Regions from separate parts of the Terrabacter aeriphilus genome, predicted to be linked through region 2. Evidence: riboswitches for the same ligand, from Rfam matches in the RefSeq annotation. Region 2 holds a riboswitch; each other region holds the start of a gene.
What was found. Region 2 has a riboswitch for S-adenosylmethionine ahead of metX (homoserine O-acetyltransferase MetX). Riboswitches for the same ligand answer to the same signal wherever they lie in the genome.
Positions count from the first base shown of each region.

Region 1 (3,267 bases), on a different contig from region 2:
CTGCGGGGGCGTCGAGCTCGTCGGCCCCGTCGTCGCCCTCGCGGTGGATGACGAGGGCCCGCAGCTGGCGCATCCGCTCGGGGATCATGTTGACGGGCGTCGCCGTGATGACGAGCAACCCGAAGAGGCCGAGCAGCACGAGCAGGGCGAGCGCGCCGTAGGTCGACACGGCTGCCGCCAGCGGGCTCGAGGCGAGGAAGCCGAGGATGCCGCCCGCGGCGCGCATCCCGTCGGCGCCGTCGGGCGGGTTCGGGATGCCGTCGGCGAGGTGCGCCAGCCCGCAGGCGGCGAACGTCAGGGCGATGGTGCCGACGACGACGCGGTTCGTGGCCGCCTCGTCCTGGGGGGCGCGCAGCATGCGCAGGCCGAGGGCGAGCAGCACGAGCGGCACGGCGTACGCGACGCGGCCGAAGGTCCCGGCGAAGACGGCGTGCACGACCTGGCCGAAGGTGCCCGAGACACCCCACCACTCGCGGGCGGCGACGACGACCGCGAGCGCGAGCAGGGCGAAGCCCAGTCCGTCGCGGCGGTGCTCGGGCTCGAGCTCGGCCGCGCTGTGGCCGACCCGGCGCACCGCGCCGCCGGCGAGGTGCGAGACACCCATCCACGTGTTGCGCACGGCGCCGAGCGGGAAGGGGAGCCCGCCCCCGCGCGTCTTCGCCGTCTTCGGTGCCGGCTTGCGGGCCGCCGGCTTGCGCTGCGCCGGCCGCGTCGAGCGCGCTGCCGGAGGGCGGGACGAGGCGCCGCTCGAGGAACCCTTGGCGCGCGAGGTGGCTGCGCTGCTGGGTCGTTGGGTGCCGGACGGACGTGTCGCCATGCTGGCACCGTACGTGAACGCCCCTTCGAACTCACGCGTCACACGCGCAACAGCACCCGATTCCGTATGCCGTCCGCATCCCCGGCGGCCTCGGCCGGCTCCGGCGCGGGGCCCTCGACGCACGGGGCGTCTCAGATCGCGACACGGCAGGACCGAACGGTGGACAGCCCGCGAGCCGGGGCCCTAACCTCGACGGCAGGTCATGAGTGCCAGCGACAAGCCCCGGCTCGCTGGCCAGCAACCCTCCTCCGCGGTGGGGTGCTCCGGGTGACGACCAGGCCGTCCTCTGCGCGTTCGTGACGCAGAGGCCGGCAAGCGCGGACCTGCAACCGGTGGGTCCCTGGACCCAGGAGCAGTGTCATGTCGGTTCTCCCCTCCTCGCTCTGTGGCGGCGCCACCGCCCCGGTCGTGCGCACGCGCACGCTGCACGTCGTGCCGGAGGCGCACAGCCTGCCGGCCGTCGTCGGCTCGGACCTGCGCGTTCCGACGCTGCACGGCGAGGTCGCCTACGCGAACCTCGACCACGCCGCGTCGACCCCGGCGCTCGAGACGGTGCGGGAGGCCGTCGACCGGGCCCTGCGGACCTACTCGTCCGTGCACCGCGGCGCCGGTTTCGCCTCGCGGGTCACGAGCGCGTGGTTCGAGCAGGCGCGCGCCGAGGTCGCCGCCTTCGTCGGCGCCCGCGCGGACGACACCGTGATCTTCACCCGGTCGACGACCGACTCGTGGGCGCTGCTGTCCAAGGCGCTCCCCAGCCGCACGACCGTCTTCGTCTTCGGCACCGAGCACCACTCGACGCTGCTCCCGTGGGGGCGCTTCCGCACGGTGCGCCTGCCCGTTCCCCAGACGGTCGAGGACGCCCGGCAGCTGCTCGAGGAGGCGCTCGTCGACCACCCGTCGCGGCACCGCCTCGTCGTGCTCACCGCGGCCTCGAACGTCACCGGCGAGGTGTGGCCGATCGAGCGCTTCTCCGCCCTGGCGCACGAGCACGGTGCGCGCGTGGCCGTGGACGCCGCCCAGCTGTCGGCCCACCGGACCATCGACCTCGACGCCTGGGACGCCGACTACGTGGCCTTCTCGGGCCACAAGACGTACGCGCCCTACGGCGCCGGCGTGCTGGCCGGGCGCTCGGACTGGCTCGACGCGGGCAACCCCTACCTGCTCGGCGGCGGCGCGACCCGGTCGGTCACCGAGGACGGCACGACGTGGGCCACCGGCCCGGCACGGCACGAGGGCGGGAGCCCGAACGTCATCGGCGCGGTCGCGCTCGCGGCGGCCTGCGCGACGATCACGCGCCACCGCGAGGCGATCGAGGCGCACGAGGAGCAGCTGCTCGGGAGCCTGCGGGCCGGTCTCGAGGAGGTTCCCGGGGTCGAGCTGCTCTCGATCTTCGGCGACGAGCACGACCGCGTCGGCGTCGTCGCCTTCACCGTCGACGGCTGGGACTCCTCGCTCGTCTCGCAGGTGCTCTCGGTCGAGCACGGCATCGGGGTGCGCGACGGGAAGTTCTGCGCGCACCTGCTCGTCGACGAGCTGCTCGACGACCCGTGGGGCGAGCGCTCCACGACGGCCGTGCGGGCCAGCATCGGTCTCGGCAGCACGCTCGAGGGCGTCGAGCGTCTCGTCGCGGCCGTCTCCCGCCTCGTCGAGGAGGGGACCGACGCCACGTGGACCCGCACCGACGCAGGGTGGAGCATCGAGGGCGCCGACCCCCGCGACGTCGAGGTCCAGCGCCCCTGGTGACCCGGCCCGGTTGGGCTGACCCAGCGGGGTGGAGCCACGCAGCCCCTCTGCGTTGCGTCGCCACCCGACGCGCACCGACCAACCACTGGCTCGACAGCCTGCACCGGGCACCCTCCCCGCGCCTCTGCGTTGCGTCGCCACCCGACGCGCCCAGACCAGCCACCGCCTGACTGCCTCACCGCGGGCACCCACCCCCGAGTCCTCTGCATGGCGTCCCCACATGGCGTCCCCACATGGCGTCCCCACGCGACCCAGCCACGGTCTCCGTCACGCGCCGCCGTAGCTGCTGTTGGGCGGCGTCCGATGCGGCCTGCTACCGACGCGTCACCACACGACGCAACGCGCAGAGAACGCCAGCAGACCCACCGGCACCCGCCACGCCCACGCCCACAGCCCGCCCCCACCCCGTGCGTCACCACACGACGCGACGCAGAGGAAGCCACCAGACCCACCGGGACCCCACCCCCGCCCCACCGGGGCCGCTGCCATCACCGGATGCCCGGGTGGCTGCGCGCTCAGCGCGGCAGGGCGTAGGCGGCCCAGACCGCGGCGTGGTCGGCGCGGTTCATCGCCACCTGGCCGGCGGAGACGACGGTGAGCCCCCGGCTCAGCACGTGGTCGAGCTGGACGAAGGGCGGCAGCCGGTTGCCTGCGAAGGGCCACGTGCGCACCCAGCCCTGGCCGTCGGCCCGTTGGGCGTCGACGAG
Region 1 is NZ_BAABIW010000010.1:49,898-53,164, reverse strand. Features, by position in the region: gene ABD979_RS07195 (FtsK/SpoIIIE family DNA translocase) at 1-817, opposite strand, end outside; SAM riboswitch class IV at 1,016-1,141, shown strand; gene ABD979_RS07190 (aminotransferase class V-fold PLP-dependent enzyme) at 1,178-2,560, shown strand; gene ABD979_RS07185 (endonuclease/exonuclease/phosphatase family protein) at 3,076-3,267, opposite strand, start outside.
Region 1: it holds a riboswitch for S-adenosylmethionine, as region 2 does, so the genes downstream of both, ABD979_RS07190 (aminotransferase class V-fold PLP-dependent enzyme) here and metX (homoserine O-acetyltransferase MetX) in region 2, are expected to answer to the same signal.

Region 2 (3,267 bases):
CCGCGGGGCGCGAGCGTGCGCGGCTGCCGGAGGGGATGCGCCGGGCGGCGACCGACTACGCGATGGAGACCGTGCGCAGGCGCCTCGAGCGCTGAATCCACACCCCCCGCGGGCCAGGCGGGGTCGTCCACAGGTTGGGGACGGGGCCTGTCGCAGAGGCGGCGACGTGACGAGGCTCGTCGCATGCCGAAGATCTCCCTGGCCGGGCCGGCCGAGCTGCTGACCATCCTTCCCTACCACCTCGGGTTCCAGCCGATCCGGAGCGTCGTGGTCGCCTGCTTCCGCGGCGCCCGGCTCGGTCTCGTCGCCCGCCTGGACCTCGTCGGCCCGGAGCTGGCGCCCCTGGCCGCGGCCCGGTTGCTGCCGACGCTGCTGACGGAGGCGCCCACGGCGGTCGCGCTCGTGGCCTTCGAGGACGACCGCGACGAGGCGCTGCCACTGCTCGGCGCCCTCGCCGACGGGCTGGACGCCCACGACGTGGGCCTGCGCGAGCGCCTCGTCGTGCGCGAGGGGCGCTGGTGGGACCTGCACTCCGCACGGTGCCCGGAGCAGGGGTGGCCGGTGCCCGAGCTCGCCGACGTGCCGGCCGTCGCCAGCTACGTCGCGCTGGGGCACGCGGTGCTCCCGGACCGCAGCGAGCTCGCACGGCTCGTCGAGCCGCTCGCGCGCGACGCGCCGCGGCACGACCTCGCGCGCCGGTCCGTCGAGGACTGGCAGCGGCGCTACGCGAACGCGGGCGGGTGGTCGCGCCGCGGGAGGTCCGGTCGGCCGAGGACCGGCCGGCCGGGTGGTGCGCGGGGGAGCGGTCGGGGGCCCGGGGCGGGCCGGGCCCGCGGTGCGGCCCGGGCGGGAGCCCGGTTCGGTGTGCTGGACGACGACCTCACGCCCCTCGAGTTCCTCGTCGACGACGCGCTCGTGGCCTGGGGCGGCGTGCTGCGCGGCGACATCGTCGGCTACGGCATCGAGCACTGGCTGCCGGCTCTCGTGGGGCCGCTGCGCGACGCCTTCGTGCGCGACGCGGTCATCGCGTGGCTCTGCCCCGGCTCGAGCGTCTTCGGGCCGCCGCCGGACGTGCTCGCGCCGGCCCTCGAGCTGTTCCTCGGGCCGGGCCTGCGCCTGCTCGGGGCGGCGTCCCCGCAGGACCGGCTGCTCGGTGACGTCGTCGACCTCTCCGGTCCGGAGCAGCGCGCGGACGGCAGGGACGACGGCTCAGCAACGGAGGACGCCGGTGGTGCCGGTTCGGCCGGCGACGCCGGCGAGGCGGGCGGTGACGACGAGCTCCTCGGTGACGACGGTGGCGGGGGCGACGACCTCGAAGACCTCGAAGAACCGGGCGCCCTCGACGAGCAGGACGCCCTCGACGAGCTGGACGACGTCGACGACCTCGGCCTCCTCGACGACCTCGCCGGGGACGACTGGGACGCCTGGGAGGAGGCGACGCTGCCCCACGTGGTGCAGGCGCGGCTCGAGCAGGTCTGCCGGCTCACGCCCGCCGTCCACGCGGCGCCCCTGCTGTCGCTCGTGGCGGCGGTGGCGTGGTGGTGCGGCGACGGGGCCCGGGCCCGGGTCGCGGTCGACCGCGCGCTCGAGCTGGAGCCCGGGCACGTGCTGGCCGGGCTGCTGCGGGACGCGCTCGACGGCGGCCTGCGGCCGCACCGCTGCACGTGAGTCGCGCGTGGGATCCGGCGTCCACGACGTGGACGAGAGCCTCGGCCATCGGGCCGGGCTCCCGTAGGATCGTGGGCAGGTCATGAGTACCAGCGACAAGCCCCGGCTCGCTGGTCGGCAACCCTCCTTCGCGGTGGGGTGCCCCGGGTGAGGACCCGGCCGCATCCGTCCCCGGATGCGTGCAAGCGCGAGCGAGCAGGAGCAACCCCGATGACCGTCACCCACCGGCAGCACACGACGCGACGCCCGACGCCGGCCGCACGCCCGGGCCGGCCGCAGGCACCCGTGGCCCCGGTCGTCGGCCACGGTCCCGGGGCGTCCGAGGACGGCGCCTGGCGCACCGGCGACCCCGTCGGGCGACGCCGCTTCGCCGAGCTCGGCGAGGTCGAGCTCGAACGCGGGGGCGTGCTGCCCGACGTCCGCATCGCGTACGAGACGTGGGGGCGGCTCAACGAGGCCGGCGACAACGTCATCCTCGTCGAGCACGCGCTGACCGGCGACAGCCACGTCGTCGGCGAGGCCGGCGACGGTCACCCCTCGCCGGGCTGGTGGAACGCCCTCATCGGCGCGGGTCAGCCGGTCGACCCCGACGAGTGGTTCGTCATCGCGGCGAACGTGCTCGGCGGGTGCCAGGGCAGCACGGGCCCCGCGAGCCAGGCGCCGGACGAGCGGCCGTGGGGCAGCCGCTTCCCCTACGTCACCGTGCGCGACCAGGTCGCGGTCGAGCGCGCCCTGCTCGACCGCCTCGGCATCAGCCGGCTGGCCGCGGTGGTCGGCGGCTCGATGGGCGGCATGCGCGCCCTGGAGTGGGCGGTGACGCACCCCGACGACGTCGACCGGTGCGTCGTGCTCGCGTCGACGCCCTACGCCACGGCCGACCAGATCGCCTGGTGCCAGCCCCAGCTGCTCGCCATCCGGAGCGACCCGGACTTCGCGGGCGGCGACTACTACGACACCGACCGCCGCCCCGTCACGGGGCTCGGCCTGGCCCGACGCATCGCGCACGTCACCTACCGCACCGAGCTCGAGCTCGACGACCGCTTCGGCCGTCGCCCGCAGCTCGGCGAGGACCCCCTGCGGGCGGGGGAGCGCGGTCGCTTCGCCGTGGAGTCCTACCTCGACCACCACGCGGGCAAGCTCTCGCGACGCTTCGACGCCAACTCCTACGTCGTGCTCACCGAGGCGATGAACTCCCACGACGTCGGGCGCGACCGCGGCGGCCTCGAGGCGGCGCTCGCGCGCGTCGTCGCCGACTGCACGGTCGTCTCCGTCGACACCGACCGGCTCTACCCGCCGCGGCTCTCCGACCAGCTGCACGCCGCGCTGCCGCGCTCCACCCGGGCGCACATCACCTCGGCCTTCGGTCACGACGGCTTCCTCATCGAGGAGGAGCAGGTCGGGCGCATCCTGCGCGAGGCGCTGTCGCGCGGCTGAGGCCGCCCGGAGGTCGTCGCCGGGCGCCCCTCCCACACCCGGGTTTTCGGGTACGGTTCGACCAGCTGGGTGTTTCCGTCCCAAGGAGGTCCGGGAAAGTGGCCATTGTCGTTGGTTATGTCGCCACCAAAGAAGGTCGTGCGGCGCTCAAGAGAGCAGCGGAGG
Region 2 is NZ_BAABIW010000020.1:179,139-182,405, forward strand. Features, by position in the region: gene ABD979_RS16245 (DUF1232 domain-containing protein) at 1-95, shown strand, start outside; gene ABD979_RS16250 (DUF4192 family protein) at 184-1,668, shown strand; SAM riboswitch class IV at 1,747-1,862, shown strand; gene metX (homoserine O-acetyltransferase MetX) at 1,879-3,102, shown strand; gene ABD979_RS16260 (universal stress protein) at 3,201-3,267, shown strand, end outside.

Region 3 (3,267 bases), on a different contig from region 2:
TCCACGCGCGCGCCGGCGCCTCACCGCTCCGTCCGTCTGGTTCGCCGACCGTCGCGGACCCCCGCGGATCGCCGCTGGCAGAGCCCTCCCGCGGATCGCCGCTGGCAGAGCCCTCCCGCGGATCGCCGTTCGGTGCGTCGGGAGCACCGCAGCCGGGGCAGGGGGCGCCGTTCCGCGCGGCGCCGAGGTGGCCGCGCAGCAGGGCCTCGGCCATGAGGTCGCAGCGCAGCTGGTCGAGCGTTCGCGGATCCCCGGCGGCCCGTAGGGTGCGGGCGGCCGCGTCGAGCCGGTCGAGGATCGCCGCGATCGTCGCGGCATCGGTCGTCATCGTCAGGCACCCCATGCCGTCCGCGACCATCCGGCAGTACACGCCGCGGCGCACCCGCGCCCGGCTGCGCCGCTCGGCCGCACCCAGCTCGTCGACCGCGGCGACCGCTCGCCTCAGCCGCGAGGTGAAGGTGCGCTGCGAGAGCGGCAGGCCGTCGCGCGTCGGCGCCAGCACCGACTCCTCGACGGTCGCCACGTCGGCATCCGACAGGCAGGCGGTCTCGGAGACGACCTGCAGGGCGCGCTGCAGGGTGATCGCCCCGTCGCGAAGGGCCCGCAGGACCAGTCGGTGACGCCGCGGGGACGTCGCCAGGGCCAGCCGGTGGGCCACCTCCCCGGGGCCCACCCCGGTCGCGAGCGCGATCTCCTCACCGACGACACGGTCGGTCGACACCGCCCCCGCCAGTCGTGACGGTGCGCCGGCCGGCAACGCCTCGATCTGCTGCGCCTCGATGCTGTGCAGCGTGCCGTAGGCGGCGAGCAGGTCGGCCTCGACGCGCGCCTTGGCCCGCTCGAGCGCCTCGATCTCGGCGAGCACGTCCTCACCCGCCCTCGCCAGGGCGTCGAGACGCTCGGCCGAGCGCAGCCGCTCGTCACGGGTGGCCTGGTCGGCGTCGCCCGGCCGAACACCTGCCCCAGCGAGCGAGCCGGGGCGAGCGTCAGCGCTCGAACCATCGGGAGCCTCCGCGATCGACCCGACGCGCACCGGTGCGCCCGATCCGGCCTGCGCCTCCGGGCCCGGGCCGACTCCCCCGCCGTCGCGGCCGTCGGAGTCGGGGCTGACGCGCCACAGCCGAAGTCCGAAGGCGCCGAGGACCGCTGGGCGTCCCGCATCGCTCGGCGACGTCGTCAGGTACGGCACGAGCCCCTCCTCCCCACCTGCGTCGACGGCGCCTCCCCCAGCGCCCGTCGAGCTCCTCCCCTGCCCTCAATTAGAACAGGTGTTCGAACACCTCGTCAACCTCCAGTCCTGCCGGCGTCCACGATGAGGACACCTCCTCCCGACAGGTGGACACGAGTTCGTACACTCACGGCAGGTCATGAGCGCCAGCGACAAGCCCCGGCTCGCTGGCCGGCAACCCTCCAACCGCGGTGGGGTGCCCCGGGTGAAGACCTGGCCCGTCGACGCCACCCGGCGCTCGGGCAAGCGCGGAGAGCTCCTCTCCCGCACCGACCCGTCGGTGCGACGGGCCCGGGTCGTCACGACGATCCCGAGCCCCGGTCATCGACACGACCCAGGAAGAGCAGGACGACCGATGACCGAGCCCCACTGGTCCTTCGAGACCAAGCAGATCCACGCCGGACAGAGCGCCGACACCGCGACAGGCGCCCGAGCGCTCCCGATCTACCAGACGACGAGCTACGTCTTCAACGACACCGAGCATGCGGCGAACCTCTTCGGGCTCAAGGAGTTCGGCAACATCTACACCCGCCTGATGAACCCGACGACCGACGTCGTCGAGCAGCGCATCGCGGCCCTCGAGGGCGGCGTGGGCGCGCTCCTCGTCGCGTCGGGCCAGGCCGCCGAGACCCTCGCCGTGCTCAACATCGCCGAGGCCGGTGACCACGTCGTCGCCTCGCCGAGCCTCTACGGCGGCACCTACAACCTCTTCAAGCACACCCTGCCGAAGTTCGGCATCGAGGTCGGCTTCGTCGAGGACCCCACCTCGATCGAGTCGTGGCGGGCCGCGATCCGGCCGAACACGAAGCTCCTCTTCGGCGAGACCATCGCCAACCCGAAGAGCGAGATCCTCGACATCGAGGCGGTGGCCGCCGTCGCCCACGAGCACGGCGTGCCCCTCGTCGTCGACAACACCGTCGCGACGCCCTACCTCATCCGCCCCATCGAGTGGGGCGCCGACGTCGTCGTGCACTCGGCCACGAAGTACCTCGGTGGCCACGGCACGTCGATCGCCGGGGTCATCGTCGACTCAGGCAACTTCGACTTCGCCGCCGACCCGGAGAAGTTCCCGAACTACAACACCCCCGAGGAGAGCTACCACGGCCTCGTCTTCGCCCGGGACCTCGGCGTGGGCAGCCCGCTCGGCGCCAACCTCGCCTTCATCCTCAAGGCCCGCGTGCAGCTGCTGCGCGACCTCGGCCCCGCGGCGTCGCCGTTCAACGCCTTCCTCATCGCCCAGGGCATCGAGACGCTGTCGCTGCGCATCGAGCGGCACATCGAGAACGCGCACCAGGTCGCCGCGTTCCTCCAGGGTCACGACCAGGTGGAGCGCGTCGTGTGGGCGTCCTTGCCCGACAGCCCTTCCCACGCTCTTGCCGAGAAGTACACCCCTCGTGGCGCGGGTGCCGTGCTGTCCTTCGAGATCGCGGGCGGGCTCGAGGCGGGCAAGAAGTTCGTCGAGGCCCTGACGCTGCACAGCCACGTCGCGAACATCGGCGACGTGCGCTCGCTCGTCATCCACCCGGCCTCCACGACGCACTCGCAGGGCCCCGACGCGGACCGCCTCGCCGCGGGCGTCACCCCCGGCCTCGTGCGCCTCTCGGTCGGCATCGAGCACATCGACGACATCCTCGCCGACCTCGAGCAGGGTTTCACCGCCGCCAAGGTGTGACCCCGAAACCGGGGTGAGACGGATCGGCATGGCTGGCACGATGGCGGCCATGCCGATCCGCTACCCCGCCCCGCTCCGTCCCGGCGACCGCATCGGCGTCACGTCGCCGAGCTCGGGCGTCGGCGACGCCCTCTGGGGTCGGTTCACGTATGCCGTCACGTGCCTGCGCGACCGCGGCTTCGAGGTCGTGGTCGGCGAGCTCAACCACGCGCCCTCCCACGTCAGCGGGCCGCGCGAGGCGCGCGCCGCCGAGCTCACGGGCATGCTCCTCGACCCGACGATCCGCGCGGTCGTGCCGCCGTGGGGCGGCGAGACCGGCATCGACCTGCTCGACCTGCTCGACCTCGACGCCGTCGCGGCGGCCGAG
Region 3 is NZ_BAABIW010000024.1:32,085-35,351, reverse strand. Features, by position in the region: gene ABD979_RS16990 (HNH endonuclease signature motif containing protein) at 1-1,189, opposite strand, end outside; SAM riboswitch class IV at 1,364-1,483, shown strand; gene ABD979_RS16985 (bifunctional o-acetylhomoserine/o-acetylserine sulfhydrylase) at 1,584-2,900, shown strand; gene ABD979_RS16980 (LD-carboxypeptidase) at 2,929-3,267, shown strand, end outside.
Region 3: it holds a riboswitch for S-adenosylmethionine, as region 2 does, so the genes downstream of both, ABD979_RS16985 (bifunctional o-acetylhomoserine/o-acetylserine sulfhydrylase) here and metX (homoserine O-acetyltransferase MetX) in region 2, are expected to answer to the same signal.